2 regions of the Siminovitchia jepli genome follow, and region 1 is predicted to be linked to the other one. Evidence: riboswitches for the same ligand, from Rfam matches in the RefSeq annotation. Region 1 holds a riboswitch; the other holds the start of a gene.
The links. Region 1 has a riboswitch for S-adenosylmethionine ahead of AB1L08_RS12305 (homocysteine synthase). Riboswitches for the same ligand answer to the same signal wherever they lie in the genome.

Region 1 (4,561 bases):
GAAAAGCGCATTGAAGAAATTTTAAATTATGTGGGCGAGTATGCTTCGGACCATGGCTTGGAAAAAGAGATGACGGTTACTCCGACCGAAAAAGGAATTGAAGTCGTTTTGCCCGAGGTGATGCTTTTTCCATCGGGAAAAGCAGATTTAATCAAAGAAGCAAAGTTGTTTTTGGATGATCTGGCACCCATGTTATCGGAAATCTCCAATATGATTGAAGTCGAAGGGCATACAGACAATCGTCCGATTTCCACCGACAGATTTCCATCCAACTGGGATTTATCAACGGCAAGGGCCAATCAGGTTGTCCGTTACCTAATTGAAGAGCATAGACTTCCTCCTCAGCGTTTCCGGACTGTCGGTTATGGGGAATATCATCCCATCGCCTCTAACAAAACGGAAAAAGGAAGAAGCCAAAATCGCCGCGTTGTACTCATTATCACCAATGAAGAAAACGAATGAAAGCGCAAGCGCCTTGCCCGGCACGGCAAACAAAACACGCAGAAGGCCCCCGCCTCCTGCGTGTTTTGACTTATGACATCGAGCAGGCTAGGCGCTGGCCGCCTTGGATCGCCACGTCCTGTGGCGCCGCAGCGGCATGTATGCTTTTAAATACGAGCGGCCAGAAACGAGCGAACGACAGATTTGCCGCTTATCATTTTTAATTTTTAAAAAAGCGGAAGACCGGTCCATACGCCTCTTTAATGGCCACCACTTGCATATTTTCCCTTGTTGTGATGCTTGCAATCGAACGCATCTCGGATTTAAAGCAGTGTGATAGTCATGTTTACGGGAGCGAAAAAATGTTATGATATAAAAAATCAGATGAAGAGGAGGCTCCCCATGATTGTCAGGGAACGAATGAACGAATTTGTCATGATCGAACAAGATCATCATGCGGGCATATCAGGCGAAATCTTTTCTTGCTGGAAGGATGGCTTTTTTAAAGGGGAAAAGTGGAGAGAATCGGTCTTGCATGCCGTTACCAAGCACGATTGCGGCTGGAGGATGGTCGACCGGCAGCCTTTTTGGAATGATCAAAAGCAGGCTCCGTACACGTTTATGGACTTTCCCTCTCCTGCCAAGACACTCATATACAATAGCGGGATAGATGAAGTGGAACGCCGCGATCGGTATGCAGCGCTTTTGTGCAGTGAACATTATGTACGTTTTAAACAAGAAGAGGAATCCCCCGAAGCGAAGCAATTTGTCCAATTTGAAAAAGCCAGGCAGCAGCGACTGATTAAGTCCATTTCCGATTTTGGACGGTCTTTGTTTGCTTTCCACTACGGACTTCTCCAACTTTGTGATAACTTGTCGTTGTATTTATGCCTTAACGAACCCGGGGCCAAAAAAGAAGAAGAATCTCCATTTTTCCAAAACGGGATTCCCCTGTCGGGTGCACTTGATGTTTTTTCCAAAAAGAAGATGCATGCGCGCTGGATTGACCGCCATACAATCGGATTGGATGAATTTCCTTTAAAACAGCCAGTCACCGTCAACCTGAAACAAAAGACCGTTTCCAAAGAATTGATATCCAAACAGGGGCTGATTCCAAGCTATCTGGAAACACCCGAAGAGACGGTTGAAATTCATCTTGTTCCGTACATATGATGCCCTGCTGTTTTACCGCGTTCTTTCTTAGGAAGTTAAAGGTCGTATGCAGACTGGTCTAAATTTGTAAAGGCTGTAACACACGTTACAGCCTTTACAATTTAATTATTTAATTGGACTGCTTCACAGCTTCAACCGCTTTATCGATTGCTTGCCCCAAGTCAGCCGTAATATCCTCCACAGCTTCCAAACCAACGGCAAGGCGAATCAATTCTTCGGTTACGCCTGTATCCTTTAATTCTTCAGTGCTCAATTGCTGGTGGGTCGTTGACGCAGGGTGGATGATGAGAGATTTTGCATCCCCGACGTTTGCCACATGCGACCATAGCTTCACGTTGTCAATCGTATTTCTGCCCGCTTCTCTTCCGCCTTTAATGCCAAAGTTTACAATGGCACCGGGACCTTTTGGCAAATATTTTTGGGCGAGCCTGTAAGAAGGATGGCTTTCAAGCCCCGGGTAGGATACCCATTCCACTGCATCGTGGTTTTGTAAAAATTCTGCAACTGCTTTGGCGTTGTCCACATGTCTTTGGATCCGGACATGCAACGTTTCAAGTCCTTGCAAGAAGAGGAACGCATTGTCCGGACTCAAGCATGGTCCAAGATCACGAAGCAACTGGACGCGAAGCTTAACGGCAAATGCAGCTTCCGGCAAGTCGATTCCGTAGCGGATGCCGTGATAGCTTCTGTCCGGCTCTGTGAAATCCGGGAATTTGTCATTGTTCCAATCGAACTTGCCGGCATCAACGACTACTCCACCAATCGCTGTTCCGTGTCCGCCGATCCATTTTGTGGCAGAATGAACAACGATATCCGCTCCCCACTCGATCGGCTTTAATAAGTATGGGGTGGCAAACGTGCTGTCCACGATCAATGGAATTTGATTGGCGTGGGCCACGTCGGCAACTGCTTCAATATCGAGTACGTGAAGGCTCGGATTTCCAATTACCTCCGCAAAAATGGCTTTTGTTTTCGGCGTGATGGCTTTGCGGAAGTTTTCCGGATCTTTCGGGTCAACAAATTTGACGTTGATGCCATATTTCGGAAGCGTGATGGAAAACAAGTTGTACGTTCCGCCGTATAAATCCGTTGCTGCCAATATTTCGTCTCCCGCCCTGGCAATATTCAAAATGGAAAAAGCAATGGCGGCCATTCCGGAAGAAAGAGCAACGGCAGCCGTACCGCCTTCCAATTCTGCCACTCTTTTTTCAAAAACATCCACAGTCGGGTTCATGATTCTTGTATAAATATTGCCCGGCTCTTCCAAGGCAAATAACTTTTGGGCGTGCTCCGTATCTTTAAATACGTAGGAAGTTGTTCTGTAAACGGGAACCGCGCGAGATCCTGTTTCGTCCGGCTCTTGCCCCCCATGAAGCAATACTGTTTCGGGCTGGTACTTTTTTTCTTGTGTCATTTTGACATCCTCCTTAAAATAATTTAATGCGATCAGAATAATAAGATTTGAGCGGCCATGCGCCTCAAACCTTGCGAGAAAGGGGCGTTTCATCAATCAAAAAGCCCCCTTCCGAATAAGAAGAGGGCTGATTTATCTTTTCCTCCCCTTATCTTCCAAGCCATGCTCATGGCTTGTAGGAATTAGCACCTTTTCAGACGAATCTGAAGGTTGCCGGGCATCGCAGGGCCTAGTCCCTCCGCCGCTCTTGATAAGAGTAATGCTTAGATCATTCAATTGTTTTAACTCTTGCAAGTAAGTATATACTACGAATCTATCGCCTGTCAAACATTTTTTAAAAATAAAAAAATCAATCCATTTCGGAAACCAGGCGCTCCATTATTTCCTCATCCATCGGGCCGATAATTTTCTTTCGGATGACTCCGTTTGTATCGATCATATAGGTCGTTGGAATGGTAATCGGCCGATATGTGTTTCCGGCGTCTCCATTTTCATCCAAAAGGATCGGGAAATTTAATTTGTATTCGTTCCTGAATGTTTCCACTTTGGAGCGTTTATCGGATACACGCTCGGCATATGTCAAGTTGACAGCGATGATTTCTGCGTTTTGGCTGCCTGCCTTCGTTTCATAAAACCGCTGCATGTGAGGCATTTCCGCTTTGCAAGGAGGGCACCAGGTGGCCCAAAAATTCAAAATCACTTTCTTTCCTTTATAATCGGAAAGTCTGATTTTTTTTCCATCCAATGACGGAAGCTCAAAATCCGGAGGTACTTGCCCTTCTTTCAGGCCTTCTTCCGCATAAATCTCCTCTGCTGCTTGAGAGTTGAACTGATCCTGGGCCTCCTTGATCTCGCTGTTATCGCGTGTATCCCGGATGATATTCACGACGACAATCCCAAGCAGCAAGGCAATCAAGGCCATTCCAAAAATTTTCTTGCTCATCGGCTCTTTCTCCTTTCTGTAGCAGGGCTGCGGCAAAAAGGGGCAAGTTGCCGCGTACGTCGCCATGGGGGCGGACAATATTGCGGGTTTGGAAGCATGGAAACAGTGCAAGGCGGCAGCCAAATTGCTTGGCTCCTTGTCCAAAATCAAAACAAGGAGGCCCCCACACCGTTTATGACCCCAATTATGATACGCTGCCCATTTAAAAGATAGAACGCCAAAAAATAAGATCGTCAGCGGATATTTCATTCAGGAATATTAAAGAACAGGTGACAATAAGCGGGAAACCGACTCTTTAAACCGCACAAACAGCGGCCGCGCCAAATATTCTTTGTAAGTGAGCTCCCGTGACAGTCCGGCGTCTTTTTGAAAAATATGAACGAGCTTTGCGACAAGCACTTCATCATATAAAAATGCGTTGACTTCAAAATTGAGACGGAAACTGCGGACATCGATATTCGCCGTTCCGACAGTGGCAATTTTGCCGTCGGCAATTAACGTTTTTGCATGAATAAAGCCGTTTTCATAAATATATACTTTTGCACCCGTTTTTAACAGTTCCCCTACATTGGAATACGTCGCCCAATACA
Region 2 (4,561 bases), on a different contig from region 1:
TTCGGTTTTTTCGGCGCCCATTCGGTAGCAAGCGGTTTGGTAAGCAAGCTTGCAACACATGATATCGCTCAGGCATCCTCACTTTATTTATTTGCCTATTATATGGGGTCGAGTATCGGGGGCTCTGCAGGCGGCCTATTTTGGTCACACTTTGGCTGGGCAGGAGTAGCAGGCTTTACGGCAGTGCTGGTGGTTGTTTCCGCCTTTTTGGCTCTACAAGTAAAAAAGCTGTGTTGAATGAACATACAGGCGGCCGGAAACTGGCGGAATTGCCGCACCGTTGTATCCTTTTTTGGTCCAAAAGGAACAACATGGGGCAGCCTGTATGGACTGTATGCCCTGTTGCTTCATTTACTGTTTTTATGGTATTTTTATAGAAAATTTCAATGGAAGCATTAACGAATACAGAACTACCTGATGTCCATTGGGAGAGGTGTAATGACATGTGCTCTGAAAATATATGGAACGCAGATTTGTATGATGATAAACTTAACTACGTATCTCATTTCGGGAAGGGAATCGTAGAGCTGCTTCGTCCGCAAAAGGGAGAGAGAATCCTTGATTTGGGCTGTGGAACTGGGGATCTTTCCTATGAAATCTCCAAGTCCGGTGCCATGGTGACAGGAATGGATGCATCAACCCAAATGGTTGTAAAGGCGCGTGAAAAATATCCTTCAATCCCGTTCATAGTTGGCGATGGTGAAACCTTTAGAACAAATGAAAAGTATGATGCTGTTTTTTCAAATGCAGCCCTTCATTGGATGAAAGACGCTGAGAAAGTGGTCGAATCCATTGGGCTCGCACTACATCCTGGCGGCCGCTTTGTAGCGGAATTTGGCGGGGAGGGAAATGTCCAAACCGTCATTCGGGGAATAGAAGAGGTGCTTTATCAAGAATATGGCGTGAATGCAACGAAGAGAAACCCTTGGTATTTCCCCAGTATAGGGGAATATAGTGCTCTACTGGAGCGGTACGGATTTAACGTGCAATATGCTCATCATTTTCATAGACCGACCGTGTTGCCGGATGGAGAAAAAGGATTATTACATTGGCTGGATGGTTTTGCAAATGACTTTTTCCCCGAATTTTCTAAAGAAGAAAAAATAGTAATTTATGAAAAAATAAAAGATAAGATTCAGCCGGATTTATATAAAGACGGCATATGGGAAGCGGATTATAAGCGCATTCGAATGATCGCAATGAAAAAGGGCTAATGCATTCTTCAAGAGCCGTACCAGCTGCCTAATCCAATTAAGATAATGGGAAAACTAAAAAAAACATTTGACAACGAAAAATTCCCGTGCTAGACTGCTATTAACCATTCAGCAAACCAATTCAATAAGTTCTTATCAAGAGCGGTGGAAGGATCTGGCCTGATGACACCCGGCAACCTTAAGTTTGCTACTTAAAAGGTGCTAAATCCAGCTGAGCGTTTTGCTCGGAAAGATAAGAGGAAATTAAAGATACACCCTCTCATCTTTCGTGAGAGGTTTTTTATTTTAAAAAAATTGAATAGCAGATTCTTATCAAGAGAGGCGGAGGGACTGGCCCGATGATGCCCGGCAACCATTAAGCAGAAATTTCCGGCTTAATAAGGTGCTAATTCCTGCAGGAGGCAACTCCTGAAAGATAAGAAGAGAAAATCGATGATAAGCGGCTCTCTTCTTACGAAGAGGGCTTTTTTATTTAACGAATGAGGGGGAAACGAAAATGACAACAGCAAAAAACGCAACGTATGATCTTGAAACATTGGCATTACACGGAGGGCAGGCACCGGATCCGACTACAGGATCGAGGGCGGTTCCCATTTATCAAACGACTTCCTTTGTTTTTCATGATACCGAGCATGCTGAACGGTTATTCGCTTTGGATGAGCCGGGAAATATCTATTCCCGCATCGGAAATCCGACAGTGGATGTTTTTGAAAAGAGAATGGCATTGCTGGAAGACGGGGTGGCAGCGGTGGCAACATCATCCGGAATGTCCGCCATTACGTTATCCATTCTGAGCCTGGCAAGCGCCGGCGATGAGATTGTAGCTGGGGCAAATCTTTATGGAGGTACATATAACTTATTCGCTGTAACACTTCCGCGCTACGGGATCCATGTCAAGTTTGTCGATCCAACCGACCCGGAAAACTTTAAAGCGGCTATCACTGATAAAACAAAAGCCGTTTACGGGGAAATTATTGGAAATCCCGGCTTGCAGGTGCTGGATGTAGAAGCGGTGGCTGAAATTGCCCATGAAGCCGGAGTGCCTTTCATTGTCGATAATACTTTTGCAACTCCGCATGTCTGTAAACCGCTTCAGCTTGGGGCTGACATCGTTGTCCATTCGGCAACCAAATGGATAGGTGGCCATGGTACATCAATTGGCGGCGTCATTGTTGACGGAGGCCGCTTCAACTGGAACACGGAAAAGTTTCCTGAATTTACAGAGCCTGATTCAAGTTATAACGGGATTCGATATGCCGTTGATTTCGGAACATTGGCATTTATTACAAAAGTAAGGGTCCAATTGCTGCGCGATTTCGGTGCAGCATTAAGCCCGCAAAATGCTTTTCAGCTGATACAGGGATTGGAAACCTTGCATATACGGGTTGAACGCCATAACGAAAATGCCGCCAAGCTGGCGGAATACCTGGAAAGTCATCCGGCGGTGGAGTGGGTATCCTACCCGGGGCTTGAAAGCCATCCTTCGCACGGACTGGCGAAAAAAATATTCAATAACGGTTTTGGCTCCATCATTGTATTTGGCATCAAAGGTGGAAAACAAGCTGGAAAAGATTTGATCAACAACGTCTCGCTGTGGTCGCATGTAGCAAATGTCGGAGATGCGAAATCACTTATCATCCATCCGGCTTCCACAACACACCAGCAGCTGACCAAAGAGCAGCTGGAAGAAACAGGCGTGACCGAATCGCTTGTCCGCTTGTCGGTTGGGATTGAATCGCTTCGCGATATTCAGAACGATCTTGATCAAGCGCTGAGTAAAGCAACAGGTATAGGTAGCGGAGGAAACCAACCCATTGTGATCAATGATGAGGGGGTTATCCGCTGGGCATTAAACTCCGCAACTGAAAAAGTATTGAAAAATGGACAGGAAGTCAACCGTCAAAAAACATTGGCCATTGTCGGTTTAAGCGGAAAAGAAGCAAGGCCCAGCTACCGCTTGGCCCGCAAAATGCAGCGGTTAGGTTACAAAATTGTGCCTGTCAATCCAAGGGAAACTGAAATATTGGGTGAAAAAGCCTACCCGGATTTAAAAAGCATTCCATTCCCAATCGACGTTGTTCAAGTATTCAGAAGTCCGGAAGCGGCAATTGGCGTCGCAAAAGAGGCAGTTGAAGTGAAGCCGAGGATTTTCTGGCTCCAGGAAGGCGTCATATCTCCAGAGGCTGCGGCAATAGCAAGGGATGCCGGAATTCCGGTCGTCCACAACAGGTGTACGTACAAAGAAGCACAAAGATTAAGAGGAACGATCTCCACCTATGCGTGTGAGATTTAAAAGGAGAATAACGACATGAGAAAAATAACATCCATTTTAGCAATCAGCATTTTGGGGTTTGGTTTATTCATCACTTCCGGTTGCTCATCCAGTGCCAAATCGGAAGGAAAACCGGAAAAAATCAGACTGGACTATGCTTACTACTCGCCGACAAGCCTGGTTTTGAAAAAATTCGGTTTCTTGGAAGATGAGTTTAAAGATGACGGCATTGAGATTGAGTGGACATTAAGCCAGGGAAGCAATAAAGCCCTGGAATTCCTGAACAGCAACAGTGTTGATTTCGGATCGGCTGCGGGAGCGGCTACATTGATGTCCAAGGCAAATGGAGCGCCGATTAAAAATGTCTATATCGCCAATAAGCCGGAATGGACAGCACTTGTCACAAGTGCGGATTCCACCATTAAATCGGTAAAAGATTTAAAAGGAAAAAAAGTGGCAGCGACACTCGGGACAGATCCTTATATTTTCCTGCTTCGGGCTTTAGATAAAGAAGGTGTGTCGGTTGATGATGTGGAGATTGTCAATCTGCAGCATGGGGACGGAGCCTCTTCACTGACCAATGGATCAGTCGATGCGTGGGCCGGGCTTGACCCTCATATGGCCCGCCTTGAAATTGAAACTGGCGCAAAACTGTTTTACCGCAATCCTGATTTTAATACGTACGGATTTTTAAACGTGAGGGAAGATTTTGCTGAAAAATACCCTGAATATGTACAGCGTGTGATCAAAGCCTACGAGAAGGCAAGGCAATGGGTGCTTGATCATCCGGAAGAAGCCGTAAACCTGTTGGCGGAAGAAGCAAGCATTCCGGAGGATGTTGCACGTATCCAGCTTGAACGCAACGATTTTTCAGAACCTGTGCCAGGAGATGTTCAACGCAAAGCGCTTATTGAAGCGGGTAAAATTTTACAAGAGAGCGATGTCATCGATTCAGGAGCCGATCTTGAAAAATTGACTTCAAATCTTATTGATCCGTCATTTGCAAAAAAAGCAATTGAAGGCAAATAAACTCGGGCAGGAGAGAAGTGAAATGGCAAAGCATGAAGGAGAGTTA

Region 2: linked by a shared signal. The riboswitch ahead of AB1L08_RS16975 (PLP-dependent aspartate aminotransferase family protein) and the one ahead of AB1L08_RS12305 (homocysteine synthase) in region 1 are both predicted to bind S-adenosylmethionine.

The regions. Positions count from the first base shown of each region.
Region 1 covers NZ_JBFEGN010000034.1:9,088-13,648, reverse strand. The annotation lists gene AB1L08_RS12315 (OmpA family protein) at 1-462, shown strand, start outside; gene AB1L08_RS12310 (DUF3891 family protein) at 844-1,614, shown strand; gene AB1L08_RS12305 (homocysteine synthase) at 1,724-3,028, opposite strand; SAM riboswitch class I at 3,174-3,285, opposite strand; gene AB1L08_RS12300 (peroxiredoxin family protein) at 3,378-3,971, opposite strand; gene cls (cardiolipin synthase) at 4,230-4,561, opposite strand, start outside.
Region 2 covers NZ_JBFEGN010000066.1:7,061-11,621, forward strand. The annotation lists gene AB1L08_RS16965 (MFS transporter) at 1-237, shown strand, start outside; gene AB1L08_RS16970 (class I SAM-dependent methyltransferase) at 444-1,214, shown strand; SAM riboswitch class I at 1,344-1,453, shown strand; SAM riboswitch class I at 1,521-1,636, shown strand; gene AB1L08_RS16975 (PLP-dependent aspartate aminotransferase family protein) at 1,711-3,507, shown strand; gene AB1L08_RS16980 (aliphatic sulfonate ABC transporter substrate-binding protein) at 3,523-4,515, shown strand; gene AB1L08_RS16985 (ABC transporter permease) at 4,538-4,561, shown strand, end outside.